4 regions of the Micromonospora sp. WMMA1949 genome follow, and region 4 is predicted to be linked to each of the others. Evidence: riboswitches for the same ligand, from Rfam matches in the RefSeq annotation. Region 4 holds a riboswitch; each other region holds the start of a gene.
The links. Region 4 has a riboswitch for cyclic di-AMP ahead of O7607_RS12115 (C40 family peptidase). Riboswitches for the same ligand answer to the same signal wherever they lie in the genome.

Region 1 (7,139 bases), 3.0 Mb from region 4:
ACCAGGACAGCGCGGACAGGACGTTCAGGATCGTGCCGCCGCCGTTGGCCACGATCCGGGGCGCGAACGCCCGCACCACCGACAGTGTGCCGAGGTAGTGCGTCTCCAGCTCCAGCCGGATCTTTTCGAGGTCGCCGTCGAGCAGGTCGGTGCCGGTGCTCACGCCGGCGTTGTTGACGAGCAGCGTCACGTCACCGGCCCGCTCCGCGGCGGCGGCCACCGACGCGGGGTCGGTGATGTCGAGGCGTGCCGGGGTGACGCCGGGCAGGTCCACGGTGTCCGGGTTGCGCGCGCCGGCCCAGACGGTGGCGCCACGCGCGACGAGTTCGGCGGCCAGGTGCCGGCCGAAGCCGCGGTTGGCGCCGGTGACCAGGGCGGTGCTTCCAGCGATCTTCATGTCTCGCTCCGAGAGGTGGTGGGAAGGGAGGTCAGGCGGACAGCAGGCCCGGACCGGGCAGCACGGCGAGTTCACCGGGCGGTACGTCGTGCCCGGCGTCGCAGCGCAGCCGGGCGTGCACCGCCGCGCCGCACTCGTCGTGGGCCACCCGTACCGCCGGACCCGCCTCGTCGGCGGCGTACGTGTCGCCCCACTGCCGCAGCGCGACGAGCACCGGGATCAGGTCGCTGCCCTTCGCGGTGAGCACGTACTCGTCGCGGCTGCGCTGCCCGGGTTCGCGGTAGGGACGCCGGTCGAGCAGCCCGTCGGCGACGAGTTGCTTGAGGCGGGTGGCGGCCACGGGCTCGCTGACGCCGACCCGCCGGGCGAAGTCGTCGAAACGGCGGGTGCCGAACGACGCCTCCCGCAGCAGGAGCAGCGTGGTGCGGTTGCCGATCACCTCGAGCGCCCGGGCGATCGAGCAGTTGGCGGTGGACCAGGAGTCACGCTGCGCAAGGAGGTCCGTCATGGCGTCGACGGTACCCACTGACTTAGGAAAACAGAAGTCAGCTACCTCACAGCTGGCCGGGGAAGAAGCCGTGCCGGGCCAGCGGCTCGACGATCTGGTGCTCCTCGTACGACAGGTGCGACAGCAGCGTGTCGGTGAGCAGGTCCACCGCCTCCTGGAGCTGCGTGAAGTCGCCGGGCCGGCGGACCAGCTCGACGAGCGCCCGGTCGACGCTCTCCACCACCCCGTGGATCACCACGTGCTCCTCCTCGAGGCGGTCCAGCACCGCCGCCAGCCCGGCCTCGGAGCGGCGCAGGTGCGGGAAGATCGAGGCGTCCTCCAGCCCGTGGTGCTGGGTGACCATGGTGCAGTACGCCGCGCAGTACGCCCCGAGCGTCCAGTTGTTCTGCCGCATGGTCATCTCGTTCAGCGCGGCCCGCGCCCGGCCCGGCGAGACACTGCCCCGCTTGACCTGTTCCAGCAGGTCCCGCACCTGGGCCAGCTCCTGGCGCAGGTGGTCGTGCACGTCCACTAGGTGCTGCCCGGCGGCCTGTCCCCGGGCCGGGTAGGCGTGTCCGGCCGGCGGCTGCGGGGCGCTCGGGCGGGTGGACTCGTCCCACGGGCGGCGCGCGCTCAGGCGTACCCCCGGGTCGGGGGTGGGGGTGACGCCGAGCGTGCTCGGGAGGCCGGCGGCGGTCTGCTCGTCGGACGCCGCGCGGGTGCCGCCGGTGGGCGCGGCGCGCTCGGCCGCGACCAGCTCCCGGACCGCGGGCGCCACCTCCTGGCCGAAGATCTGGATCGCGCGCGGCTCGTCGCTGCCGAGGATGAACGTGGTGATGCCGTGCTCCAGCGTGAGCCCGGCCAGCTCCTCCACCCACTGCTCCGGTGGCCCGGCCAGGAAACCGGCCGACGAGCGGGCGAACGTGCCGGTCACGTTGAGCATGCGGCGGATCGCAGCCGGGTCGCGTCCGGCGGCCGCCGCGCCCTCGTCGACCAGCGCGTTGAGGGCGGGCAGCTCGTCGGGGCCCTTCGGCAGGTACGACAGCGACGGCAGCCAGCCGTCCGCGGCGCGGCCGACCAGGCGCAGCATGCGCGGCTTGTACGCGCCGACCCAGATGCCCACCGGGTGCGCGGGCGCCGGGCCACGCTTGGCGCCGACCACTCGGTAGTGCTCGCCGTCGACCCGGATCATGCCGCGACTGCCGGTGTCCCAGACCTCGCGGATCACCCGGATCGCCTCGTCGAGGGCCTCGACGGCCGCACCGGGGGACAGGCGCCGCCCGCCCGCCGCCTCGATCGCGTCCCAGAACGCGCCCGCGCCGAGCCCGAGCTCGACCCGGCCGCCGGTGAGCAGGTCCAGGCTGGCGACGCTGCGGGCCAGCACCACCGGCTGGCGCAACGGCAGGTTGAGGACGTTTCCGGCCAGACGGACGCGTTCGGTGGCGGCGCCCACGTAGGACATCAGCGTCCAGGTGTCCAGGAAGCCGGGCTGGTACGGGTGGTCCTGGAACGTGACCAGGTCCAGCCCGACCTGCTCGCAGAGGCGGGCGAGCGCCACCACCTGGTCGGGCTGCCCGGCGGCGGGGGTGATGAAGCCGCCGAAGGTCAGCTCGTGTCCGTGATCGGTCATCGGTCCCGCCTCCCGTGATCTTGTCCAGCCCTGCCACGGTAGCGCCACAGGTGGTAGTCCGGCCGGGTGAAGAGCATCACAAGAAGTGGACTATTGTCGCAAATCGCTCCTAGCGTCGGTTTCGTCCGCAGACGCGGACACCGCAGGCCGGAAACGCCAAATCCCGCCGCCGGCCCCGGTAACCGAACCTCGCGCGGGAGCGGGGGAACCACACGTTCCACGGTGCACCGTCACCTCGGGGTGAAGCCGCCACCGGCGGCCGGGCTCCTCGGCCCGAACCCGACAGCTCACCTCGTCGGCGTGGAGGAATCCACATGGCAACTGAATACTCGACCCGGGGTCGTCGTACCGCTCTCGCAGCGATGACGGCCGGCGTCGCCGTCGGCGCCGCGACCCTGTTCGGCCCGGCCGCTCCGGCCAGCGCGGGCGTCAACTGGGACGCGGTTGCGCGCTGCGAATCCGGCGGCAACTGGAAGATCAACACCGGTAACGGCTACTACGGCGGGCTCCAGTTCTCCCGCGCCACCTGGAACGGCTACGGCGGCAAGAAGTACGCCGCCCGCGCCGACCTGGCCAGCCGCTCCGAGCAGATCGCCGTCGCCGAGAAGGTGTTGCGCGGTCAGGGCATCGGCGCGTGGCCGGTCTGCGGCAAGAAGGGCGGCTCGGCGAGCGCGGCGACCCGGTCCGAGCGGGCCACCCCGAAGGCGGCGCCGAAGAAGGCGGCCGCGAAGAAGGCGGCCCCGAAACGGGCGACCACGCGCAAGGCCGCACCGGAACGCGCCGCGAGGCCGGAACGCGCCGCGACGACGGTGGCGCCGCAACCTGCGCCAGGCGCCGAGACGTACGTGGTGCGGCGCGGGGACACGCTGTCGGAGATCGCCGTGGCGCAGCGCGTCAACGGCGGCTGGCGTGCCCTGCACGAGCGCAACCGGGCCGTGGTCGGCGACGACCCCGGCCTGATCTTCCCCGGTCAGCGGCTGCGCCTGCGCTGACCGGCTCCGGACGCCCGGCCGGTTCGCCCGGCCGGGCGTTCGCCAGCCCGCGACACGCCGCGCCGCCGGTGTCCGGCCTGCTCGCGGCGCCGGGACGCCGACCGTGACGGCCGCTGACCGCGATTCGTCGGAGCCGGTTGCTAGGGTCACGATGATCGGCTCAGACGTGAAGAAAGCGCGGAAATGACCAACGACCCGTTCTCGGCTGCCGCGAGCATCGACGAGCTGCTGACCCGCACGCAGCAGGCTCTCACGGCGATGCGCTCCCGGGCCTCGGCGCACGCCGACGGCGAGCCGGGCGACCTGCTGCGCGCCGAGGGCACGGCAGCCGGCGGCCGGGTCCGCGCGGTCGCCGTCCAGGGTGGCAGGCTGGATTCGGTGACGGTCGACCCGGAGCTGGCCGGCGAGCCCCTGGACGTCCTCTGCGGACATCTCGTCGCCGCCGCCAACGCCGCCCTGTCCGAGCTGGACGCCCAGGTCAGCGCGTCGGCGCGGGCCGACGCCGACGCGCTCGCCGCCCGGCTCGGCAGCATGGGTGACCAGGCGGAGCTGTTCGGCCGCGCGATGCACGAGGCCGCCGCCCGGATCCACCGCGACCGCGGCACCGCGTCCCGGGCCGGGCGCCCGGCCTGACCCCGGCCGCACGCGCCCCGGGCGCGGCGAGGCGCAGCACCGGCCCGGCACGTAGCCCCGGCCTGGGACGACGAGGCGGCCGGCCGCCGGGAGGACGACGACCGGCCGCGCTACGCCACGGTCAGCTCAGGGTGACCGCGGTGTCGTCGACGACGAAGGACGTCTGCAACGAGCTGTCCTCCACGCCGCTGAACGAGATGGTCGCCGTGGTGCCCGCGAGCGACGAGACGTCGAAGGACCGCTGCACGTAGCCGGTGGCCTTGTTCAGGTTGGAGTAGGTCGCCAGCGTGGTGCTGCCGGCCTTGACGGTGAGCTTGTCGTACGCGGTGCTGGTGGTCGACTCCGCGCTGTCGATGTGCAGCCAGAAGCTCAACGTCGCCCGGCATCCGGCCGGGATCGTCACCGACTGGCTCAACGTGTCGGTGTGCGACGAGCCGTACCCGTCCAGCCACGCCTTGTACGAGCCGCCGTGCGCGGCCTGGCCGCTGTCGGTGGTGATGACGCCGGACGAGGCGCTCCAGCTCACGTTGCCCGACTCGAAGCCGGGGTTGGCGAGCTTGTTGCCGGAGCAGCCGCCCGACGGCGGGGTGGTCGTGGTGCTCGGCGTGGGCGTCGGGGTGCCGCCGGCGCAGGTCGGCTCACCGGACTGGGCCGGCACGCTCACCGCGGCCCAGGCCGCCTTGACCGTGTTGAACTCGGTGCAGCTGCTCGGGTAGAGGTTCTTCGCCGCCTGCAGCGTCCACACGCGGTACTTCAGGTAGGACGAGGAGGACGTCTTCAGCAGCATCGCGTTGTACATGATCTTCATGGCCTTCTGGATGCCCAGGCCGGTCACGCTGCTGCTGTTGCAGGTCGAGCTGGACGGCTGCCCGTTGGTCGGGCTGCTGCCGTTGGCCAGCAGGTAGAACCAGTGGTTGCCCGGGCCGGCCGCGGCGTGCACCTCGGTCGACGGGATGCTGCTGGAGTAGCAGTTCGGGTCGCCGAGCGCCGACGGGTTGTACATGTTGCGGATCGGGCCGGAGCCGACCAGGTTGATCTTCTCGCCGACCAGGAAGTCCGGTGCGTCGTAGCTGGACGGCTCGTTGGCGAACCACTCGGTGGCCGCGCCGAACGTGTCCGCCACGAACTCCTGCGTACCGCCGCCGGAGATGCCGCCGGGGGTGGTGTCGTCGATGCCGTGACCGATCTCGTGCGCCACCACGTCCAGCGAGCCGATCCACTGGCCGGCGGTGTTCTTGCCGATCTGCACCTGGCTGCCGTCGTAGTAGGCGTTCTGGTCGTTGAGACCGACCCGGATCGGCCAGTAGCCGCCGTTGCCGTTGGCGCCGTTGCGGCCCAGCCACTGGGAGAGCATCTTGTGCTCGGTCTGCGCCGAGAACAACGCGTCCACGCAGCCGGTTTCCTTGTTGGTGGCGGTGCCGTTGCCCCACACGTCGTCGGAGCCGCTGAACGTGGTGTTGTTCGCCGAGTCCTGGCAGCTCAGGTTGGTGACGGTCGGGTCCTTCATGGTGTACGTGGAGCCCGACTGGGTGGTGTTGAGCGTGAGCGGGCTGGGCCCGTTCCAGGCGCCGGTGCCGGTGCCGCGGACGACGTGTTCCTGCGTGCGCAGGATCGCGCCGGTGCGGGCGTCGACGTCGACGGTGAGCCGGCTGGGGCCGTCCGCGCCGGTGCCGCGAACAGTGGTCTCCCAGGCCAGCGCCGGTGCGGCGCCGAGCGTGTAGACCACGAGCGTGGTGCCCTCGACGGCGCTGACCGTCTTGAGCTGGGCGCGCGCCGTCGTCGCGGCGGCGTTCCGGGTCAGCGCGGGCGTGGTGGCGAGGGCGCCGATGGGCCGCTGCTGGGCGACCGAGGCGTACTTCAGGTTGCCGGCCGCGTCCGTGGCGAGCACGAAGTCCCCGCCGACCACCGGCAGGCCCTTGTAGGTGCGCTCGTAGGGCACGTACTGGGTGCCCTCGGAGGAGATGACCGGCTTCTGGACGAACGCGTCGTCGGCGCCGGCCTGCAGGTAGGCGGGGCGGTTCGCGACCAGCGCGCGGGCCGAGTCGGCGGCGACCGCGCGGGCCTGGGCCGGGTCCGGGGCGGCGGGTCCGGGTGGCGCGGCCTGCACGGCCGCGGCGGTGCCGGCGGCGAGGATGCCGGCCGCGGCCGCGCCGGTGAGCGCGGCGAAGCGAGGTGTGAGTTTCACGGGGGTTTGCTCCTGTTCTACAGGCGCGCCGCACGGAGCCCGGTGGGGACGGGCGGCGCGGTGGTGCGAGGCAGGGTGACGGCCGGTCACCGGAGCTGCCGGCGTGGCTCCGGGTCGACAGATCGACCGTCGCGAGTCGCCGGGGGTCGGCTGCTCGCTGGTGCACAATCACACGCCGCCCGAGCTCGGAGCAATGGGTGACCTGGGCAACGGCTGACAGTCGGGCGCGTCGCCACGCGCGCCGATTCAGGCAACCATGATCTTCAATAGCCCCTGATCAGGGCGAACATCGCCGATGGTGGATGAAGTGCCGTGCAAATTGCGGACGTTGCCGCTGTGTGCGAATGGCGCGCATAGACGCGAGGCCGCCATGCGCGCGGCCGGGCGGCGGTCGCACCACCGCCCGGCCGGGTCAGCGCGGGCCGCGGGTCCGCGTCGGCGACACGGTGGGCAGCGGTGGCAGCGACGGTGTCAGCGTCGGCCGTGAGCTCGGCCGCCCGGTCGGCTCCGGGCTCGGGCTCGACCGGGTCGGGCTCGGGCTCGGCGACTCCGACGGCGTGGGCGCGGCGGTGGTCGGCGGCGGCGCCGACCGGGTCGGCTCCGGGGTCTCGCCGGGGAACTTCGGCTCACCGAACCGGTGCTTGCCCGGGTCGAGCTTCATCGCCGCGGTGGCCCGGGTCATGAACTGCCGCCAGATCGGCGCGGCGCCGGTCGAGCCGTACACCTCGTAGCTGCCGCTCTTCGTGCGCAGCGGCTTGCCGTCGGTGGTGCCCAGCCAGACGGCCGAGGCGAGCGCGCCGGTCCAGCCGACCATC
Region 2 (7,139 bases), 1.9 Mb from region 4:
CTGGATGGGTGTGGCCGCCGCCGAGCTGATGCGCCGGCACCGCTGGCGCGGCCCGAACCTCACCGTCGCCACCGGCGTCTTCGTCACCACCTGGGTCGTCGCCGCGCTGTGGATCCCGGCCGAGTTCTGGGCGGCGCTGCTCGCGGTCGCATACCTGCTGGTCATCGCCGCCGCGGCGGACGCCGACGTGCGCGGCCGGCCCACCCCCTGGCGGTCCCGCGCCATGGTCTGGCTCGGCGAGGTGTCGTTCGCCTTCTACCTGGTGCACGTGCTGGTCATGGTCACCGTGCTGCGGCTGACCGGGCACTGGGGGAGCGGCCTGCCCGGCTGGCGCGGCCCGCTCGCGGTCCTCGGCTTCCTGGTGGTCACGCTCGCGCTGGCCGCCGCGCTGCACCGCTGGGTGGAGGTGCCGATGATGCGCCTGCTCGGCCCGTCCCGCCGGGCCCGCGCCGCGTCCCGCATGCCGGCCGCCGCGCCGGCGGTGCCGGCTCCGCGCCGGGCCGCCGACGACGCCGCCGGCCCGGCCGCCGACGGCGGCGCGACGTCCGTCGCCGGTCCGGGCGAGGGCATCGAGTACGCCGGGCGGCGTCGCCCGGACTGACACGCGCACCCCTCGGCCGGTCGATTCGCGACACGCCGTGCGGCGGTGCGTTCGTGGGGGTTCGGCGGTAATTTGTACCCGTGCTTCCGATCGCGCTCACCTGCCCCGTGTGGTGGGTGGCGCGCTGGACCGCCCGGATGCTCGCCAGTCTCGCCGTGGTCGTCGCCTGTTCGTTCGGCGCCGCCACGCTGCCGTCCGGTGTCGCCGCTGCCGCCCCGGCTCCGGCGGCGGCCGTCCCGGCGTACCCCGTCGCCGGTGCCTCGGCCACCGCGCGGCCGGAGGCCGACCGCGCGGCCGAGCGGCAGGCCCTTCCCGCCGGTGTCCCGGCGCCCGCTCCCCGGGCCGTCGACCCGGCCGCACCGCAGCCGGTCCCGGCCGGCCGGGTCGCCGCGCCGGCCGGCCCGCGGGCCCCGCCCGCCCGCTGATCCGCCCCCGGGCCACGCCCGTTCACCGCACCCACCGAACGTCATCCCCGCACCCGCCCCGGCGGCCCGTTCCACCGGCCCGCCCCGGCGAGGTCGTGCGGGTCCTCCCGCCAGGTTCTTCCCGTGAGGTGCCGACCATGTCGCAGACCGCCCTGTACCACTTCCTCACCGCGGTGCCCGAGGCCGCCGCCATCTGGTCCTTCCTGCTGCTGCTCGCCCTGGGCCTGCTCGCCGCGCTCGTCGCCCGGCCGGAACGCGACCCCGAGCCGGACGCCGCCCCCGAGCCGGACGCCGATGCCGCCCGCCGCGACGATCTGGTCCGCTACGCCGAGGAGGTGGCGGTGGCCGCCGCCGGGGCCGCCCAGACGGCCCGTCGCCGCCGGGAGCGGTGGCTGGCCGCGCAGGACGAGGCGGACCGGGCCTGGACCGCGTACGACGAGGCGGACAGCGCCGCCCGCCGCCTGGCCGGCGCCGCCGCGCTGGGTGCCCCGCGCACCCCGCGCACCCCGGGTGAGTACGCGGCCCGGGAGCGCTGGCTGCACCACGCCGCCATGACGGCGCACTGGCGGGGCGACCTGACCGCCCGTCAGCTCGCCGACGTGCTGGCGCACCGCAACGGGTGGGATCCGCGCCGGCACCCGGCCGAGCAGGAGATCGTGCTGGCCCGCACGGTTCGGGACGGGCGCCGGGCCGGATGGGAGCGCGCCGCCGCGCGGGAGCGGACGGCCTGGCGGGACGCGGAACTGGCCGCCGAGGCCGCCCGGACCCTCGCCGCCGAGGCGTACGCGGCAACCGTGGCCCTGCGGCCCGCCCTGCCGTACCGGAGCACGACGACGAGCGCCCTGCCGGTGCCCGCGGCGGCCCGGAACGCGCGGTGGCGCCCGGCCCGGGTCGGCTGAGGCGCCCCGTCTCGACCGAATTGTTACCCGCAATGTGGTGAGCCCGGTCACCCAGGCCGCCGAATCGGGCGCGGGGCGCAGAACGGGTCATCGAGCCGCGCAATTGCCGGTCGGCTGCTCGCCGTCTGTCCGGTTTCCGCCGCCAGGTGCCGTCGAAACTGCTTGTCCCATTGAGTGAAGTCAGTAACCGGGTGTTCCGAAATCCGTTACCGCGGATCACGTTTACGCAGGTGGGAGCGCTTGGCATGGGACATACCCACCGGTAGTGTCGGCGCGTCCGATGCGGTAATCGATCGCCGACGGCGACGCCGCACCGACCCGCCTAATCGAGTTCCACGAACCGGGGACCCATGAGCACCATCGGGGTGAATCCGCGAGCCCACGGCCCGCGGTAGGGCGTACTTCCCGCCCGAATCCGTCAGCTAACCCGGTCGGCGGCCACGGAAGGAGTTACCCCTCTTGCCCACCCCTCGATCGTCCCCCCGCCTCCACGGCACCGCGGTGCCCGCGCTCGCCTGACGCGCGACCGGCAACCGCCCCCTGGGCGCCCGGCATCACGGGCGTTCCCGATCCCCCGGCCATCCGGCCCCGCCAGCACGTGTGAGTTCCTCCGCGTGCCGGGCCGGCGTGTGCCGCTCACGCCCCGTGGAGGATTTCGTGAAGCACCACCTGAAGCGTCAGCTGCGACGGATCGTCACCGAACGCCCGTACCAGATCATCGCCGGATCGGCCGCCGCGCTCGTGCTGGCCGCCGGTGCCGGCACCGTCGCCGCCGCCGGTGACGACGCCCCGGTCCAGGAGAACACCGCGGCGGTCGCCGATCTCGGCGCCGCCCGCCTCGGCGAGCAGCCCGCCAGCCGCGGCGAGGCCCGCATCGCCGTACCGCCGGCGTCGCCCAGCGCCTCGGCCGCGCCCAGCGCGTCGGCGAGCGCCTCCCCGTCGGCCAAGGCGGCGGCGGACCCGGACCTCACCCGGAAGGCCAAGCCGAAGCCGCCGTCGAGCAAGTCGCTCGACTACGACTACCAGGCGCAGATCAACTACTTCTACTGCGGCCCGGCCGCCGTGCGCAACGCGCTCAGCGCCGCCGGCATCGAGCGCAGCCAGGACGCGCTCGCCGGCCCGCTCGGCACCACCGAGATGGGCACCAACTCCGCCGAGGACACCACCCGGGTGCTCAACCAGCAGGTCAAGGGCAACCCGTACCGGACCCGCATGATTCCCGGCACCGCCACCCCGGCCCAGATGGACCGGCTCCAGGCCGACGTCGTCGAGGCGATCAGCAACGGCCGCGCGGTCGTCGCGAACGTCGCCGGTACCGCCACCGACACCAACGGCGGCTGGCACTCGTTCCCGGGCGGCCACTACGTCGCCGTGGTCGGCTACAAGGACGACGGCCGGACCGTACGGATCGCCGACTCGGCCGACCCGTCCCTGCCCTCGTACTGGCTCACCACGATCGACCTGGCGCACTGGATCGCCAGCCGCGGCTACTCCGCCTGACCGTCCCACCCCACCCCGGCCCCGCCTCACCTCGCCCCGCTGATCTTGCAGTTGTGGCCCCGGCATAACGGGTGAGCCGGGCATCCCGGGGGCCGAAACCGCAAGATCGACGGGCTGGTGGGGGCCGGGGGCGGCGGGTTCGGTCTCGCGTGTGCGGGGCGGGCGGTGGCAGACTGCGCCAATGGGCGATACGACGGGGAAGCGGCACCTGATTCTCCTGCACGGCATGGGTGCCACCGGCGAGGTGTGGCTGCCCTGGGCGCCGCTGCTGGAGCGCCGCTGGCCCGGCCGCTGGCTCGCCCCCGACCTCGCCGGTCACGGCTGGTCGCCGCCGCTGCCCGGCTACTCGTTCGAGGCCCTCGCCCAACGCGTGGCCGACGGGCTCGGCCCGGTACGGCTCGGCCCCACCGACCGGCTGGTCCTGCTCGGGCACTCGCTCGGCGGGGTGGTGGCGCTGGCGCTCGCCGCCCGGCAGCGGGCCCTTCCGGTCGACGCGGTGGTGGGGCTCGGCATCAAGGCGGTCTGGTCCCCGGCCGAGCTGGCGAAGTCGCAGGAACTGGCCGCGCGGCCGGTCACCTGGTTCGCCACCCGCGACGAGGCGGCTCGCCGCTACCTGCGGGTGTCAGGGCTCGCCGGGCTGTTCGCCCCGGACCATCCCGTGGTGGAGGCGGGGCTGCGGCGGGAGGACGGCCGCTGGCGGCTCGCCATGGACCCGGCGGCGTTCGCGGTCGGGGAGCCCCGGCTGGCGGCGCTGCTGGCCGCCACCGACGTACCGGTGCTGCTGGCCCGGGGCGAGCAGGACCCGATGGTGACCGACGCGCAGCTCAAGGAACTGGGTGTGCCGGTGGCCACGCTGCCCGGGCTGGGCCACAACGCGCACGTCGAAGACCCGGCCGCGGTGCTCGCCCTGCTCGACCCGTACCTCTGAGCGGGCCTACACCACGGCGCGCGGCGCCGGGACCGACCAGTCGGGTTCCAACTCGCGGCGGGCGGCGGTGAGGAACGCCTCGGCGTAGCCGTCGGCGGGGAAGTCGCCCAGGTAGCGGGTCCGGGCCGCCCAGCGCTGCGCCGCCTTCGGGTCGGCGTCGAGCAGGTCGGTGAGCACCTCGTCCACGTTGGACATGTCGCGCCGCAGCACGTAGCCGGACGCCGCCAGCGGGAACCGCTCGACGAAGTGCTCGCCGTCGGCGCCGGTGTCGGTGACCGCGTACGGCTTGCCGGAGTACAGCCAGTCGGAGATGACCCCGGAGACGTCGGAGACCAGCGCGTCGGCGCGGTTGACGCATTCGGTGAGCGTCAGCTCGCGGCTCGCGGCGGCGCCGAACAGGTGCGGCCGGCCGGTCCTGGCCCGGTCGGCGGCGAGCAGTTCGGTGAGGCGGGCGAGCTGGCGGGCCGAGGCCGGGTTCTTGTCGGTGTACGGGTGGGCGCGCAGGATCACCGTGGCCCCCCTGTCGATCAGCCGGCGGATCAGCGTCTCGGCCACCGGCAGCGAGCAGTAGTTGGCGTCGGCGTGGTGCCCGGTCCAGGTCGGGGTGTAGAGGACCGTAGGGTGCGCCGACGGGGTGACCGGCTCGCGGCGTACCTCGATGGCCTCGACCTGGGGACGGCCGACCACGACGAACTTGTCGGCGGGGATCTCCACGCCGGCGCGGGCGTACCTGTCGATCGCCGCCTGCCCGGCCACGAAGATCTTGTCGAAGATGGCCGAGACCGGGTTGGCGCTCGGTGCCTTGTCGCTGTCGCCGTGGTGCAGCTGCACGTGGGTGAGCTGGTTGAACCGGATCAGGTGGGCGTTCTTCGCGCCGTGGTTGACGTAGAAGGCGACCCGCAGGCTGGGCACCAGCGCCTCGTCCAGCGCCCTCAGCGTGGGGCAGAGGACCACCGGGGCGCGGGTGGCGGCGGCCACCGCGGGCAGGAGCTCCGGCTCGCGCAGCACCACCACGAACGGGCGGCCGATCCGCTCCAGGTACGGCAGCCACATGGTGACCTGGTACTCCGAGCCGGGCGGCGCGGAGAAGTGCAGCACGAACTCGGGCCGGTGGTGGCGCAGCGCCCGGCCGACCGGTCCACCTCCGGCGGGCGGCCGGAACCGGCGCCGGGCGAGGTCGAGCGCGACCGCCCCGCATCCGGCGCCGACCAGCAGCGCGGCGGCCAGCGCCGTCCAGGCCGGCAGCGTCAGGGCGGCGGCGAGCGCCACCACGGCGAGCAGCACCAGCAGCGCGTCGCCCAGCCGGGCGGCGACCACGGGTGCCCACGTGCGGACCGGGAGGTTCGCCGCGCGGATCTCCAGCGCGCCGGCCTGCCGCAGCGGGCCGACCAGCAGCACCAGGCCGAGCAGCACCAGCGCGGTGGCGGTCAGCGCCGGGTCGAAACCGTCGTCGAGGCGCCGGGCGTAGCCGACCAGGATGCCGGCGGCGACGAGCACCGTCTCGGCGAGACCGTCGGCCGACGGCCGGACCCGGCGCTCCCAGGCGGTGGCGGCGAGCGCGGCCACCGCCAGCGCCAGGCCCCAGCCGGTGGCCCCGGTGAGCGCCACGACGAGGAAGGCCAGCACCGCCAGCCCGGTGGTCAGTACCCGGGCGAGCAGCTTGCGGACCAGGTCACCACGCATCGGACACGTCCCGTCGGGTTCAGGCGCCGGTGGACAGCTCGGACCGGTCGGCGCCGGGCTGGGCCGGTACGGCGGCCACCGGCTCGCCGGGGGACCGGCGCACGTCGACCACCTGGCCGGTCAGCTCGGAGATCAGCACGTCCAGGGACGCCTGCGCGACCGCCTCGGAGGAGAGCAGCGTGTGCTCCGGCTCCTCGCCGAACGCCCGCGTCCGCATCGGGGTGGCGGTGCGCTCCGGGTTGACGCAGTTGACGCGTACCCCGAATTCGGCCCACTCGTCGGCGAGCGCCTGGGTGAGGTTGACCAGCGCGGCCTTGGTGGCGGAGTAGAGCGCGTAGCGGGCCCGGCCCCGGGTGTACGAGCTGGACGTGTAGAGCAGCAGCTGGCCCTTCGTCTGCTGCAGGTACGGCAGCGACTGGCGCGCGATGGTGACCGGGCCGACGAAGTTGACGTGCAGGAGACGGTCCATCGTCTCCGAGTCCATCTCGGCCAGCGCGCCCTTCTCCAGGATGCCGGCGGTGACCACCACGTGGTCGATCCGGCCGGTCGCCTCGAACGCGGTCTTCAGCGCGGCGGCCACGTCCTCGGCGCGCTCGACGTGCGTGCCGGTGGTGGAGCGGCTGAACGGGAAGACCTGGGCGCCGTAGGAGCGGGCCAGTTCGGCCAGGTCGTGGCCGATGCCGTAGCTGCCCCCGAAGACCACGATGGTCCGGCCGGTCAGCTCCTCGGCGTAGCTGCGGTGGTCGGTCAGGCGGGGCGCCTGGGCGGCGGCGAGCTGGAACAGCTTGTCGGCCAGGTGCACGTCGACCGGGTGGGTGACCTTGATGTTCTCGTCCGAGCCGTCGATCACCTTGATCGGCGTGCCGGGCAGGTAGCGCAGCACCACGCCGCAGTCGTCGGTGGCGGCGAAGTCGGGGTCGCCCTCGGCCCGCCGGTACGCCTCGCGGATGGTGCCGGAGCGGAACGCCTGCGGGGTCTGGCCGCGGCGCAGCCGGGACCGGACCGGGATGTCGGTGATGCAGTCGTCCGCGTCGACCTGGATGATCGTGTCGGCGGACGGGATGGCCACGTCGACGGCCGAGTAGGTCCAGAGCGCGTTCACG
Region 3 (7,139 bases), 1.6 Mb from region 4:
TATGCCCTCTGACGCCGCGACGACCAGCCAGGTGTCGTGGTCGTGTACAGTTCTCTGGGCGGTTCTCTGTGCCGCCGTACATCTTCGCGGGCCGGCGCCCACCCGGGCGTCATCCGCACAGCCCCCGGACGGCCTTCCGTCCCCACCGTACGTCTGCAAGGAGTACCTCCGTGGCGAGCAACACCTCTAAGACCGCGCGCGCGTCCGTCCGGGCCGGCCAGGCTGGCCAGGGTGGCGCCCTCAGCGTGCTGGGCGAGTTCAAGTACCTGATCCCGCTCAACGGCGGCAAGCACGCCTACGTGCGCAACCTGACCAACGGCAAGACCGCGCACCTGCGCACCGACTCCGACGCCTTCGTCGAGGAGATCCGGGTGCTGGCCGCCGCCGGCCACGCCGCCAAGATCCGCGCCGAGATCAACGGCCTGGCCGCGTCCTACCCGGACCACGGCTGGGACGCCACCGAGAAGCGCCTGGTCGAGGCCGGCGTCTTCGAGGGCTGAGCGCCCTCACCCGCACCACCGCGACCGCCCGCCGGGATCACCCCGGCGGGCGGTTTCGCGTCTGCTCCCGCGGCAGCAGCGTGACCTCGCCCGTGGCCAGGTCGTAGAGCGCGCCCTCCACCGCCAGTTCGCCGGCCTCCACCGCCCCGGCCAGCCGGTCGTCGGCGCGCAACGCGGCCACCGTGCGCCGGACGTGGCGGCGGATCGCCAGCGGGTGCGCGTCCGGGTCGTCCACCCCGACGTCGGTGACCGCCGGGGCGATCCGGTCCACCACGTACGCCAGGTCCCCGCCGGGCCGCCGCCCGGTGCGCAGCGCCTCGACGGTGGAGCCGACCGCGCCGCAGCGTTCGTGGCCCAGCACCATCACCAGGCGTACGCCGAGCTGCTCCACCACGTACTCGATCGAGCCCCGCACGGCCCGGTCCAGCACGTGCCCGCCGGTACGGATGACGCAGATCGAACCGAACGTCTGGTCGAAGATCGCCTCCAACGGCACGCGGGAGTCGATACAGCCCAGCACGACCGCGTACGGCTGCTGGTCGCCGGAGGCCACCGCCGCGGCGGCGGTGACGTCGTGCCCGTGCACCGGCTGGCCGCTGACGAAGCGGCGGTTCCCGGCGAGCAGCTCGGCCAGCGCGGCGCGCGGACTGGTGGACGGCATGCCTCCCAGCCTGGTCACCGATCCGACGCCGCGGGCCCGGACGGGAATCTTCTCTCCGGGCCGGTTGCCGTGGTCTCATGGCGGGTAACGCCGGTGTCACCGCCGGGTCATCCGGTGGACACACACCGGTGGGCCCGGGAGGTGGACGATGCCGGACCTGGAACTGCGGCTCCCCGACGACGTACGCCTGCACGTCACCGTCACCGGGCCGGTCGACGCCGAGGTCACCGCGGTCCTGCTGCACGGCTGGACGCTGGACGGGCGCAGCTGGCACCGCCAGGTCGCCGAGCTGCGGGAACGCTTCGGCGGCCGGGTCCGGGTGGTCACCTACGACGCGCGCGGCCACGGCCGGTCGAGCTGCCTGGCGCTGCGCGACGCCACCCTCGCCCAGCTCGGTGACGACCTGGCGGCGGTGGTCGACGAGATCGTCCCGTCCGGGCCGGTCGTCCTGGTCGGGCACTCGATGGGCGGCATGACCGTGATGGAGTACGCCCACCGCCACCCCGACCGGTTCGCCGCCCGGACCGCCGGGCTGGTCTTCGTCTCCACCACCGCCGAGGGGCACACCCACACCGCGTACGGCCTCTCCCCTCGGATCACCCGGCTGATCCGCCTGGCCGAGACCACCGGCGCCGGGGTGCTGGCCCGCTGCGGCGGCTGGCGGCCCCCGCACGCGCTGCTGCGCGCCCTGCGCCCGAGCATCCGCTGGATGCTGTTCGGCGACCGCTGCGACCCGGCGGACATCCGGCTGGTCACCTCGGCGGTGGCCCGGGCCACGCTGCGCTCGATCGGTGGTTTCCGCGCCTCGATCGGCGCCCAGCACCGGCTGGAGACGCTGGCCGCGCTCGGCGTGCTGCCGGCCGCCGCGCTGGTCGGGGACCGGGACCGGCTCACCCCGCCGCCGTGCGCCGAGTCCATCGCGGCGGCGCTGCCCACCACGGAGCTGACCGTCTGCCCGGGTGCCGGGCACATGCTGATGATGGAGCGCCCCGACGAGGTGAACGCGGCCCTCGCCGGCGTGCTGGACCGGGTGCTGGCCGACCGCCCGGCGACCCGCCTCTGAGCGTCTCCCGCCCGCGAGCGGGGCAGACGTACGCCACGTGCGCGGCATGCCCCGATGTGCCGGTTGCCGGCGGCCCGTACCCTCATTCAGCCCGCCGTGCCCTCCGAACACAGGAGCATCCGCGTTGACCGACCAGACCACGCTGGACCGGGAGATCGCCGCCGAGCAGCGTCACCTCGACCGGGTGTACGCCCGGCTGGCCGAACTGCGCCGGTCCGCGGCCGACGCCGAGCGGGAGGGCTACCGGCTGGCCCGGGTCGGGAACTTCGGCGCGCTGGTCGAGCGGGACGCGATGGTCTTCCACGCCGCCCAGCGCCGGCACGTGCTGGACGCCGAGCACGAGGGCCTGGTGTTCGGCCGGCTGGACCTGCGGACCGGTCAGGTGCTGCACGTCGGCCGCCTCGGTGTGCGGGGCGTGGACGCGGAGACGCTGGTGGTGGACTGGCGGGCGCCCGCCGCCGCCGCGTTCTACCAGGCGACGCCCGCCGAGCCGCGCGGCGTGGTGCGCCGGCGCACGATCCAGTCCGCCTCGGAGAAGGTCACCCGGATCGAGGACGACCTGCTGGACCCGGAGGCCGCGCCGCCGGACATGGCGGTGGTCGGTGACGGGGCGCTGCTGGCCACGCTGTCCCGGGCCACCGGCCGTGGCATGCGGGACATCGTCGCCACCATCCAGCGCGAGCAGGACGAGGCGATCCGCTCCCCCGGCAACGGCGTCACGATCGTCTCCGGCGGCCCGGGCACCGGCAAGACGGCGGTGGCGCTGCACCGGGCCGCGTACCTGCTCTACTCCGACCGGGCCCGGTACGCCGGCGGCGGCATCCTGGTGGTCGGCCCGTCCGGCGTGTTCGTCGAGTACATCGCCTCGGTGCTGCCCTCGCTCGGCGAGGAGACCGCCACGCTGCGCTCGCTCGGCTCGCTGTTCCCCGGCCTGTCCGCGTCCCGCACCGACCCGCCGGACGTGGCGGCGGTGAAGGGATCGCTGCGGATGCGCCGGGTGCTGGAACGCGCGGTCCGCGACGCGGTGCCGGACTCCCCGGCCGAGTTGCGCCTGCTGTACCGGGGTGAGCTGCTGCGCCTGGAACGCCCCGCGCTGGACGCGATCCGGGACCGGACGCTCGCCCGTGGGGCGCGCCGCAACGAGGTACGCCGGGCGGCGTTCGACGCCGTCCTGGCCGCGCTCTACGCCCAGGCCCGCACGCTGCGGGTGGGCCGGCTGCCGGAGCAGCCCGCGTTCGAGGACGAGATCATCGAGCGGCCGGAGTTCCGGGAGTTCCTCAAGGCGTGGTGGCCCCGGCTGCACCCACGGCACGTGCTGGACTGGCTGGCACGCCCGGACCGGCTGCGCCGCTACGCCGGGGGCGTCCTCTCCTCGGCGGAGATCCGGCTGCTCGCCGACGCGTACCGGAGCCTCGGCACCGAGGGGCTGACGGTGGCCGACATCGCGCTGCTGGACGAGCTGGACGCGCTGCTCGGCAAGCCGGTGCAGCGGGCCCGGCCCAAGCGCGATCCGTACCAGCTCGCCGGTGGCGTGCGCGAGCTGAGCACGTACGCCGACCGGCAGCGTGCCGCCCGCGCGGCGGCGCGGGAGCGTCCGGCCGACTACCGCGACTACGCGCACGTGGTGGTCGACGAGTCGCAGGACGTCTCGCCGATGCAGTGGCGGATGATCGGCCGGCGCGGCCGGCTGGCGTCCTGGACGGTGGTCGGTGACCCGGCGCAGACGGCCTGGACGGGCGATCCGCAGGAGCTGGACCGTGCCCGCGACCAGGCGCTGGGGCGGCGCAAGCGGCACCGCTACGAGTTGACCACCAACTACCGCAACTCGGCGGAGATCTTCGCGGTGGCGGCGGCGGAGATCCGCCGCCTTTACCCGGATCTGCCGCTGCCCGACGCGGTGCGGTCCACGGGCGTGCCGCCGGTGGAGCGTACGGTGCCCGCCGCCGACCTGCCGGCGGCCACGGTCGAGGCGGCCGAGGCGCTGCTCGCGCAGGTGGAGGGCACCGTCGGTGTGATCACGCCGGTGCCCCGCCGGGACGAGGTGGCCGGCTGGCTGGGCGCGCTCGGCACGGGCCGCCTCCAGGTGGTGACCAGCCTCCAGGCCAAGGGCATGGAGTACGACGGCGTGGTGCTGGTGGCGCCGAGCGAGATCCGGGCCGACCCGGGCTCGGGCGTACGCACGCTCTACGTCGCGCTGTCCCGCGCCACCCAGCGCCTCACCACGCTCGATCCGGTGGGGTGAGTGGCCGCGTCGGCGCCACCCACAGTTCACTTGCATACATAGCGATGTGAACATACATTGAGCCTGGCCGGTACGGGGCAGGGAAGGTGTTGGCGTGGGCGCAGGTCATGACCACAGCGGCGCGGTGGCCAACGCGGCACACCGCCACCGGGGCCGCCTCTGGGCCGCCTTCGCGCTGCTCGCCGCCCTCATGGTGGTCGAGGCGGTGGCCGCCTTCACGACCGGATCGCTCGCGCTGCTCTCCGACGCCGGGCACATGTTCACCGACGTCCTCGGCATCGGCATGGCGCTCGCCGCGATCTCCGCCACCCGCCGCGCCGGCACCGACCCGCAGCGCACGTTCGGGCTCTACCGGCTGGAGGTGCTCGCCGCCCTCGCCAACGCCGTACTGCTCGGCGCCGTCGCGGTCTACGTCCTCATCGAGGCGGTACGCCGGTTCGGCGAGCCGCCGGAGGTGCTGGCCGGCCCGATGCTCGTGGTGGCGGTGCTCGGCCTGCTCGCCAACATCGTCGCGTTCGCACTGCTGCGCGCCGGGTCGAAGGAGAGCATCAACCTGCGCGGGGCGTACCTGGAGGTGCTCGGCGACCTGCTCGGCTCGCTCGGCGTGATCGCCGCCGCGTTGATCATCACGGTCACCGACTGGTGGTGGGCCGACCCGCTCGTCGCCGTCGGCATCGGCGTGTTCATCCTGCCGCGCACCTGGCGGCTCGGCCGGGCCGCGGTCCGCATCCTGGTGCAGGCCGCGCCGGAACACCTCCAGGTCACCGCCGTGCACGACCGGCTGGCCGCCGTGCCGGGTGTGGCCGAGGTGCACGACCTGCACGTCTGGACGCTCACCTCGGGCATGGAGGTGGCCTCGGCGCACCTGACCACCGACCCGGGCGTGGACCCGGCCGGGGTGCTGGCCGCCGCCCGGGCCGCCCTGCACGAGGACTTCTCCATCGATCACGCCACGTTGCAGGTCGAGCCCGGAGCGTCAGCCGGAGTGTGCGGAAAGACCGAGTGGTGATTAGGACAGACTTAAATCACTGTGACTGCTGTAGTCTTATGCCGGTTTTGCCCCGCCTAGTGGCATTGCTCGACGGAGCCGTGCCCGGGCAGCGCCGGTAGTCTCGGTCGCGGCCGCACCCGCGGGCGCCACCGGCCCCGGTGGGGCGGCCGTCGCCTAATCGTCCGCAGGGGCGAGCCGGGGAACCACGTACGTGGGGTGCATCCGCGTCAGCGGTAGGGATCTTCCGTCCCGAACCCGTCAGCTAACCCGGTCGGCGTTGACGGAAGGACGTGTGAATGCCCCCAGTGGCACCTGTACGACGGACGGCCGCCCGGTTGGCGGCCCTGCTCGTCGCGACGCTGGCCCTCGGCGTCGCGACCGTTCCGGTCTCCCCCGCCTCCGCGGCGCCGGCGACCGGCCTGCTCGCCGCCGCACCCGGCGGCGACGACGAGGGCGGCACGCCGGAACTGCGCGCCCAGCTCGACGCGGCCAGCAAGGGCTGGCTGGAGGCGAAAGCCGCGCTGAACCGGTCGGTGACCCGCCAGAAGCAACTGAACGACCAGCTCAAGACCGTCGGCGCCGAGCTGGCCGTCCGCGACGCCAAGGTCGGCGAGATCGCCGCGGTGGCGTACCGCAACGGCCGCCTGGGCACCGCCGGGGCGCTGCTCGGCAGCAGCAGCCCGGAGGGCTTCATGGACCGGGCCGCAGCGCTGGAGCAGGTCGCCGCGCACGAGGACCGTACGCTGCGCGACCTGATCACCACCCGGGACGAGGCCACCCGCACCCGTGCCCAGCTCGACGGGGAGATCCGCGAGCAGCGCAAGCAGGTCGCGGTGATGGGCAAGCGCAAGGAGCAGGCCGAGCGCGCCCTGGAGGTCGCCAACGACCGCGCCTCGCGCAGCAGCACCAGCGGCGGCGGCAGCGTCCAGGGCACCTCCAACAAGAACGCGAAGCCGGCGCCGCGCAACTCGGACGGCTCCTGGCCGTCGGAGTCGTGCAGCGTCAACGACCCGACCCCGGCGAACGGTTGCATCACCCCGCGCACACTGCACGCGCTGCAACAGGCAAAGGCGGCGGGCTTCACCCGGTACGTCTCGTGCCACCGGCCCAGCGGCTCGGGTGAGCACCCGAAGGGGCGGGCCTGCGACTTCGCCGCGCAGAAGAACGGCTTCGGCGGCGTGGCCAGCGGCGGTGACCGGACGTACGGCAACAACCTCGCCGCGTACTTCGTGCGCAACGCCGACCCGCTCGCCGTGCTCTACGTGATCTGGTTCAAGCAGATCTGGCTGCCCAGCAGCGGGTGGAAGTCGTACAGCGGCGGCAACGGCGACCCGTCCAGCGACCACACCAACCACGTGCACCTGTCGGTGTACTGAGCGCGCCCGGAAGGGGCGGCCGGATCAGGCCGGCCGCCCCTCCAGGGTCGCCCCGAGACGCGCCGCCAGGCCCAGGTGAGCCGCCCGGGCCTGGCGGAACGCGTACCCGAACAGCGGTGCCGGTGCGGTGAGCGTGATCTCCACGTCGATGCGTACCGTGCCGTCCGGCTCGTCGCGCAGGCGGGTGTGGTTGCGGACCGTCGTCGCGGGTTGCTGACGCGCCACGGTGACGACCTCGTCCTCGCCGGCGATCAGCACGTCCGCCTGGTACGTGACCGGGAAGTGCATCGGGCCGAGTTGCAGCCG
Region 4 (7,139 bases):
CTGGTTGGGACTCTCGTCCTGACCAGGGCTTCCATGCGTGGAGCGGGTGACGGGAATCGAACCCGCACTGTCAGCTTGGGAAGCTGATGTTCTGCCATTGAACTACACCCGCAGGCGGCACCACTCTACCTGAAGCCCCCCACCCCCGTGCAGTCAGGTGCCCGCGCGCCACCTCGGCGAGGTGGCGGCATCGGGGGGCGGTTGCCCCCACCGCCTCCCCGAACTGGAGTGGATCAAGCACGCTCCGGAGCCGGCAGGCGCGAAGTTGCACGTCGGAAACGTATGGGCGTTCTCAAATGCGTCGATGGGATGTAACGTCTGCCACACGTTTCCGCACCGGCGTGACACACCCCCTGCCACGCCGTCAGAAAGAGGTGGGCCCATGGGACTTCGTCCCAACCTGCTGACCCGGCGTACCGCCGGTGTCGCGACGTCGACCCTCGCGCTGCTGCTCAGCACCGCCGCCGTCGGCGTCGTCCCCGCTGCTTCGGCCTTCTCGGCCGCCCCGGCCGACGTGTGTGCCGAGCCTGCTGACGCCCACGCCGACGAGCACTCGAACGCGCGCGTCGCCAAGGGTGGCAACGCCAAGCTCGACCCCAACCACCTGACCGCCAAGCAGGTCCAGGACCGGGAGGCCGACCTCGCCGCCGCGCAGCGCGAGCGCGCCAACTTCCGGACCGGCGCCGTCACCCCGCTGGCCACCGTGACGATCCCGGTCGTCGTGCACGTCATCCAGGAGAACAGCACCCGGGCCGGCGGCAACATCACCGACTCGATGATCAACCAGCAGATCACCGTGCTGAACCAGGCGTACGCGGGCTCGACCGGCGGCGCCGCCACCGCCTTCGGGTTCCAGCTCACGAAGATCAACCGGGTGACGAACCCGTCGTGGTACCCGATCGTGCAGGGCTCCTCCGCCGAGCGTTCAATGAAGACGTCGCTGCGTGTGGGCGGCAAGAACACGCTGAACATCTACCTCGGCGAGCTGAGCGACAGCCTGCTGGGCTGGGCGACGTTCCCGAAGCGCACGCTGGACAAGATGGACGGCGTGGTGGTGCTGAACGAGTCGCTGCCCGGCGGCACCGCGACCAACTACAACCAGGGTGACACCGGCACCCACGAGGTCGGCCACTGGCTGAACCTCTACCACACCTTCCAGGGCGGCTGCTCCGGCTCGGGCGACAGCGTCTCCGACACCCCGGCCGAGGCGTCGCCGGCGTACCAGTGCCCGACCGGCCGCGACACCTGCTCGACCGCCGGCAAGGACCCGATCACCAACTTCATGGACTACACGTACGACTCCTGCATGTACCAGTTCACCGCCGGCCAGGCGAGCCGCATGCTCACCGCGTGGAACGCCTACCGCGCAGCCTGACCGTCGTACCGCGTACCGGTGCCGGCCCTGTCCTCGGACGGGCCGGCACCGTTCGTCGTGGGCCGGGTCAGGCGGCCGGGCGGCGGGTGTCGAAGCCGTGCCGGCCCCGCCGGCCCTCGGCGGCGAGCGGGTCGCGCCGGGCCGGCGCGTCGCCGCGCGGGTCGAGCCACACCCGGACCTGCGGCGGGGCGGCGCCGGGCTGGGCCACCGGGTCGCGCCGGGTCAGCATCGCCACCTCGACCGTGAACTCGAACAGCCGCCAGTCGCCCCGCGGCGACGCGCGGGCGATCCGGGCCAGCCGCGTCACCGTGGCCGGGTCGGTCACCGGCCGCGCGCGCCCCGCGATGTACGCCTCGTCGTCGCTCTCCTCCGGCGGGAACGAGTGCAGCGCGTAGCGACCGTCGCGTTCGAGGTCGCGGCGCTTCGGTGAGTCGATGACGAAGCACCAGAGCCCGTCGGCGGTGATCACCGGAGAGACCGGATGGACTCGGGGGCCGCCGTCGGCGCGGACCGTGGCGAGGTAGCCGAAGCCCGGCCCGTACTGCTGCATCAGGAGGCGGATCTCGTCGGCGAGGCGGGGCTCGTCGGCGGCGAATTCGGACCAGGAAGCCATGTGGACACTCTATCGAACACGTGTACGAAGATGTAGTGCGACACGCAGGTCACCCATACCGGTCGCTATGGTGTTCCGATGCTGCTCTCCGACCGCGACCTGGTCTCCGAGATCAAGGCCGGCACGCTCGCACTGGAGCCCTTCGAGCCCACGCTGGTGCAGCCGTCGAGCATCGACGTACGCCTGGACCGGCTGTTCCGGGTCTTCAACAACCACCTCTACACGCACATCGACCCGTCGATCCAGCAGGACGACCTGACTTCGATGGTGGAGGTGCCGGAGGGGCAGCCGTTCGTGCTGCACCCGGGCGAGTTCGTGCTCGCCTCCACCCTCGAGGTGATCTCGCTCGGTGACCAGCTCGCCGGCCGGCTGGAGGGCAAGTCGAGCCTGGGGCGGCTGGGGCTGCTGACGCACTCGACCGCCGGCTTCATCGACCCGGGCTTCTCCGGCCACGTCACGCTGGAGCTGTCGAACGTGGCGAACCTGCCGATCACGCTCTGGCCGGGCATGAAGATCGGCCAGCTCTGCATCTTCCGGCTCTCCTCGCCGGCCGAGCACCCGTACGGTTCGGCCGTCTACGGCTCGCGTTACCAGGGGCAGCGCGGACCGACGCCGAGCCGGTCCTGGCAGAACTGGCGTACCTGGCCGACGCGCTGACGGCGCCCGAAGTTGTTAATAAGGGCCCCCTCCTCTACCGGAGGCGTTAAGAGGGGGCCCTTCCTTACACGCGGCCGAAGCTGTTGATGTCGCCGTCGTCGACGCGCTTCATCGTGATGGGCTTGCCGGACTGGGAGGCGTGCACCACCCAGCCGTCACCCACGTACATCGCCACGTGGTGCAGGTCGCTGTAGTAGAAGACGAGGTCACCGGCGCGCAGCTCGGCGCGGCTGATCCGCTTTGTCATCCCGTGCTGCTGGCGTGCGTTGTGCGGCAGCGAGACGCCGCCCTTGGCCCAGGCTGCCATGGTCAAGCCGGAGCAGTCGAAGTGGTCGGGCCCGGCCGCGCCCCAGACGTAGATCTTGCCGATCTGGGCGCAGGCGAACTTGACCGCCGCTCCGGCCGCGCCACCGGGGTAGCCGGCCGGGCAGGGCGCCGGGCGCAGCGGACCGCCGCCGCCCTTGCCGTACACCTTGAGCCGCAGCTTCTGCAGCCGGGCGATCTCGGCGTCGATCTGCTTCTTCTTCGCCGCGAGCTGGGCCTCGGTACGGGCCAGCCCGGCGATCATCTCGTCCAGCGGCTTCTTCTTCGCCGCCAGTTCGTCGCGCAGCGCGGCGACGGAGCGCACCTGCTCGTGCTGGCGGTGCGCGAAGCGGTCGAGCAGTTCCAGGCCGTTCACCAGGTCACCCGGTGAGCGGCTGCCCAGCAGCGCGTTGACGGTGGAGAGGTTGTCGCCCTTGTAGGCGTCGGCGGCGAGCCCGCCGACCTGGCCGAGGGCGGCGTCCACCCGGGCCTGGAGGGGTGCGATCTGCCGGCCGAGGGCGTCGGCCTGCTTGCGCCGCGCGGCGAGCTGCTCGCGTACGGCGTTCACCTGTTCGATGACCGGTTCGAGCTTGTTCCAGTCGCGGTCGATCTGGGCCTCGATCTCGGCGACCGAGGGTTCGGCGTGTGCCGCAGTCGCGCCGCCGGTCAGAACGACGGCGGTGCCGACCAGCGCGGCGAGGGCGGTGGTGAAGCGGGACCAGCGGGAACGCGGCGCGACGCTGGACCGGTCGGTGGACCGGTTCGACGACGGCCGCGGGGCATGGAGTGCCACCGGGCGTCCGTACTCCTTCTTCCGTACCGCCTACCGGGTTAGCTGACGGATTCGGGCGGGAAGGGAGCCGCCCTACCGCATCGCTGCGGATTCACCCCAGGTACCTGGTTCCCCGGCTCGCCCGTGGGCGACTCGGCGGTGTCGGACCGTCACCGACCGGGTTGGACGGTGAGACGTGCGGCCGACGATTCACCAGAGTAGGGACCACCGTTATCGATCCGCAACTTCCAGCGCGGTGACACTCCGTACGCGATGACGGGCCGCATCCCGGGCAGAGGTGAAGTTTTCTTTCAAAGCTGATTACTCAGTGGAAAGGTATTGACCCCTGCGGGTGTACGGAGTGAGGGTGGAGACGCAGTGACCCCCATCCCTGTCCAGGAGGTTCGATGCTCCTCTCCGCCCCGCCGTCGGGCAGACGGATACTGCTCGCCGCCGCCGTGGCGACAGCCACCGCGCTGGCGACGACCGGCCCGGTGACAGCCGCGCCGGACACGTCCGCGCCCGCGAGCGACAGGCAACAACAATACGCCGCCGCCGCGGCCGAGTACGGCGTACCGCAGAACGTGCTGCTCGGTGTCTCCTATCTGGAATCCCGCTGGGACACCCACCCGGGGCAGCCGAGCACCAGCGGCGGCTACGGCCCGATGCACCTGACCGACGCCGCCCACATCCTCGCCACACCGGGCAGCGCCCACGTCGACGAGGACGAGGACCCGCGCGGCGACGACGCCCGCCCACTGAAGCTCGACCCGGCCACCGCGGCCGCGCCGAAGCGGGAGACCCCGCTGCCGAACGCCTCGCTCCAGACGCTCGACGCGGCAGCCGCGCTCACCGGGCTCGACGCGCGCACGCTGCGGACCGACCCGGCCGCGAACATCCGCGGTGGCGCGGCGCTGCTGGCGTCGTACCAGAAGGCTCTGGGTGGGCCGGTCGGTGCCGGCACCGACCCGGCGGCCTGGTACGGCGCGGTGGCCCGGTACTCCGGCGCGGACACCTCCGACGCCGCGGCGGCCTTCGCCGACGAGGTGTACGACCAGCTCGGCCAGGGCGCGAGCCGGACCACGGACGACGGCCAGCGGGTGACGCTCGCCGCCACCGCCGCGACGCCGGACCGCTCCCGGCTGGCGCGTCTCGGCCTGCGCAACGCCGAACGGCCGGACGGACTGGAGTGCCCGGTCCGGCTCGCCTGCGAGTGGATTCCGGCGCCCTACGAGCAACTCAGCGACGACCCGGGTGACTACGGCAACCACGACCTGGCCGACCGGCCGAAGCAGCAGAAGATCGAGTACATCGTCATCCACGACACCGAGGGCTACTTCGGCCCGAGCGTCGACCTGGTCAAGCGCGCCGACTACCTGGGCTGGCACTACACGCTGCGCTCGGTGGACGGCTACATCGCCCAGCACATCAAGACCAAGGACGTCGGCTGGCACGCCGGCAACTGGTACGTCAACGCCAAGTCCATCGGCCTGGAGCACGAGGGCTTCGCCGGTCAGGGCACCTGGTACACCGAGGCGATGTACCGCACCTCCGCCAAGCTGGTGCGTCACCTGGCGCTGAAGTTCGGCATCCCGATGGACCGGCAGCACATCATCGGCCACGACAACGTGCCCGGCATCACCGCCGCCAACGTGGGCGGCATGCACTGGGACCCGGGACCGTACTGGGACTGGTCGCACTACTTCGACCTGATGAAGGCGCCGTTCCGCAACACCGGCACGCCCCGTACCGGCCTGGTCACCATCGACCCGGACTTCGCCACCAACCGGCCGACGTTCACCGGCTGCAACCAGCAGCCGCCCGGCGTCCCGACGCCCCGGCCGCCGGCGCAGCCGTGCCCGTCGCGCGGTTCCTCGTCGGTGATCCTGCGGACTGCGCCGAGCCCGGACGCCCCGCTGGTCAACGACCTCGGGCTGCGCCCGGACGGCACGCCGGACACGATGTACATCTCCGACCACGGCGCCCGCGCCTCCGCCGGCCAGACGTACGCGCTCGCCGGCCGGCAGGGCGACTGGACGGCGATCTGGTACCTCGGCCAGAAGGCCTGGTTCCTCAACCCGGCCTCCGCGCCGACCGCCAAGTGGGCCACCGGCTTCGTGGTGACGCCGCGGCCCGGCAAGGCCACCATCCCGGTGTACGGGCGGGCCTACCCGGAGCAGGCCGCCTACCCGGACACCATCCCGTACCAGACCATCTCGCCGCTGCAGTACACGTTCGCCGCCGGCCAGCGGTACGCGGTGGGCGGGGTGCTGCCCGGCGAGTACTACCGGGCGGTCTCGTTCGACGGTTCGGCACCGGGTGACCGGACCGTGGTCCGCGGCAAGAACAAGTACGTGCAGGTCCAGTTCGGCCACCGGATCATGTTCGTGAACCTGGACGACGTGCTGGTGCTGCCGTCCCCGGTCGGCACGCCGCGCTGACCTTTCCACGAGAACGCGAAGGCCCCCGGTCCCTGCGGACCGGGGGCCTTTCGGTGTGACCGCTGTCAGCTGACCCGGACGAAACCGGCCAGTGGCTGGGTGTTGATGCTCGACACCTGGACCGGTTTACCGGTACGTGGCGCGTGCACCATCACCCCGTTGCCGAGATAGAGCCCGACGTGATGCAGGTCGGAGCCGAAGAACACCAGGTCACCGGGGCGTGCCTCGGAACGGGAGACCCTGCGGCCCTCGTTCCACTGGGCGCCGGTGAAGTGGGTCAGCGAGATGCCGGCCGCCTTGTACGCGTACTGGGTGAGGCCGGAGCAGTCGAACGAGTTCGGGCCGGTGGCGCCCCACACGTACGGGTCGCCGACCTGGGCGCACGCCGTCTTGATGGCGGTCCGCGCGGCGCTGCTCACCACGCCGTCGATCTTGGGGCAGCCCGCCGGGCGGATCGAGGTCACCGGGAGCATGGCGGTCAGCCGCTTGATCTCCGAGTCGATCTGCTTCTTCTTCGCCGCGAGGTCGTTCTGCTGCTTGATCTCCAGCGCGATCAGCGCGTCGAGCTTTTCCTTCTGCTTGTTGTACTCGTCGCGCACCTTGAGCACACCGGCGATCTGGCGGCGCTGGTCGTCGGCGATCCGGTCCAGCATGACCAGCTGCTCGGCCAGCGTGCCCGGCTTGGTGTTCACCAGCAGCGCGCCCAGCTCCTGCGACGGGCCCTGGATGTAGTACCGGGCCGCGATGTCGCCGACCTTGTTCATGGCGAGCGTGGAGGCCAGCTCCAGCGGCACCATCTTGTCCTTCAGCGCCTTGGACTTCTTCTGGTTGGCGCGGAGCTGCGAGCGGACCTTGTTGAACTGCTCGATGGTGGGTTCGAGCTGCTCCCACTGCTTGTCGATCTGCGCGTCGATCTCGTCCACCGACGGCGCCGCGTGCGCCGGGGCCGTCAGCATGCCGGCGCCGACCGCGGCGGCC

Region 1: another riboswitch for cyclic di-AMP. It lies ahead of O7607_RS25985 (LysM peptidoglycan-binding domain-containing protein); the one in region 4 lies ahead of O7607_RS12115 (C40 family peptidase).
Region 2: another riboswitch for cyclic di-AMP. It lies ahead of O7607_RS02725 (C39 family peptidase); the one in region 4 lies ahead of O7607_RS12115 (C40 family peptidase).
Region 3: another riboswitch for cyclic di-AMP. It lies ahead of O7607_RS19890 (coiled-coil domain-containing protein); the one in region 4 lies ahead of O7607_RS12115 (C40 family peptidase).

Annotation. Positions count from the first base shown of each region.
Region 1 is NZ_JAPZBG010000001.1:5,570,770-5,577,908, forward strand. It holds gene O7607_RS25970 (SDR family oxidoreductase) at 1-397, opposite strand, end outside; gene O7607_RS25975 (winged helix-turn-helix transcriptional regulator) at 429-905, opposite strand; gene O7607_RS25980 (LLM class flavin-dependent oxidoreductase) at 952-2,514, opposite strand; cyclic di-AMP (ydaO/yuaA leader) riboswitch at 2,685-2,830, shown strand; gene O7607_RS25985 (LysM peptidoglycan-binding domain-containing protein) at 2,829-3,506, shown strand; gene O7607_RS25990 (YbaB/EbfC family nucleoid-associated protein) at 3,690-4,139, shown strand; gene O7607_RS25995 (M4 family metallopeptidase) at 4,261-6,324, opposite strand; gene O7607_RS26000 (transglycosylase domain-containing protein) at 6,737-7,139, opposite strand, start outside.
Region 2 is NZ_JAPZBG010000001.1:630,625-637,763, reverse strand. It holds gene O7607_RS02740 (acyltransferase family protein) at 1-601, shown strand, start outside; gene O7607_RS02735 (hypothetical protein) at 682-1,026, shown strand; gene O7607_RS02730 (hypothetical protein) at 1,164-1,925, shown strand; cyclic di-AMP (ydaO/yuaA leader) riboswitch at 2,235-2,377, shown strand; gene O7607_RS02725 (C39 family peptidase) at 2,571-3,425, shown strand; gene O7607_RS02720 (alpha/beta fold hydrolase) at 3,607-4,353, shown strand; gene O7607_RS02715 (CDP-glycerol glycerophosphotransferase family protein) at 4,360-6,036, opposite strand; gene O7607_RS02710 (bifunctional cytidylyltransferase/SDR family oxidoreductase) at 6,056-7,139, opposite strand, start outside.
Region 3 is NZ_JAPZBG010000001.1:4,195,210-4,202,348, reverse strand. It holds gene O7607_RS19915 (hypothetical protein) at 171-500, shown strand; gene O7607_RS19910 (carbonic anhydrase) at 538-1,161, opposite strand; gene O7607_RS19905 (alpha/beta fold hydrolase) at 1,310-2,224, shown strand; gene O7607_RS19900 (HelD family protein) at 2,349-4,466, shown strand; gene O7607_RS19895 (cation diffusion facilitator family transporter) at 4,561-5,475, shown strand; cyclic di-AMP (ydaO/yuaA leader) riboswitch at 5,619-5,749, shown strand; gene O7607_RS19890 (coiled-coil domain-containing protein) at 5,754-6,833, shown strand; gene O7607_RS19885 (SRPBCC family protein) at 6,858-7,139, opposite strand, start outside.
Region 4 is NZ_JAPZBG010000001.1:2,560,699-2,567,837, forward strand. It holds tRNA gene O7607_RS12095 (tRNA-Gly) at 39-112, opposite strand; gene O7607_RS12100 (zinc metalloprotease) at 383-1,375, shown strand; gene O7607_RS12105 (pyridoxamine 5'-phosphate oxidase family protein) at 1,443-1,988, opposite strand; gene dcd (dCTP deaminase) at 2,067-2,645, shown strand; gene O7607_RS12115 (C40 family peptidase) at 2,710-3,741, opposite strand; cyclic di-AMP (ydaO/yuaA leader) riboswitch at 3,755-3,889, opposite strand; gene O7607_RS12120 (N-acetylmuramoyl-L-alanine amidase) at 4,128-6,161, shown strand; gene O7607_RS12125 (C40 family peptidase) at 6,227-7,139, opposite strand, start outside.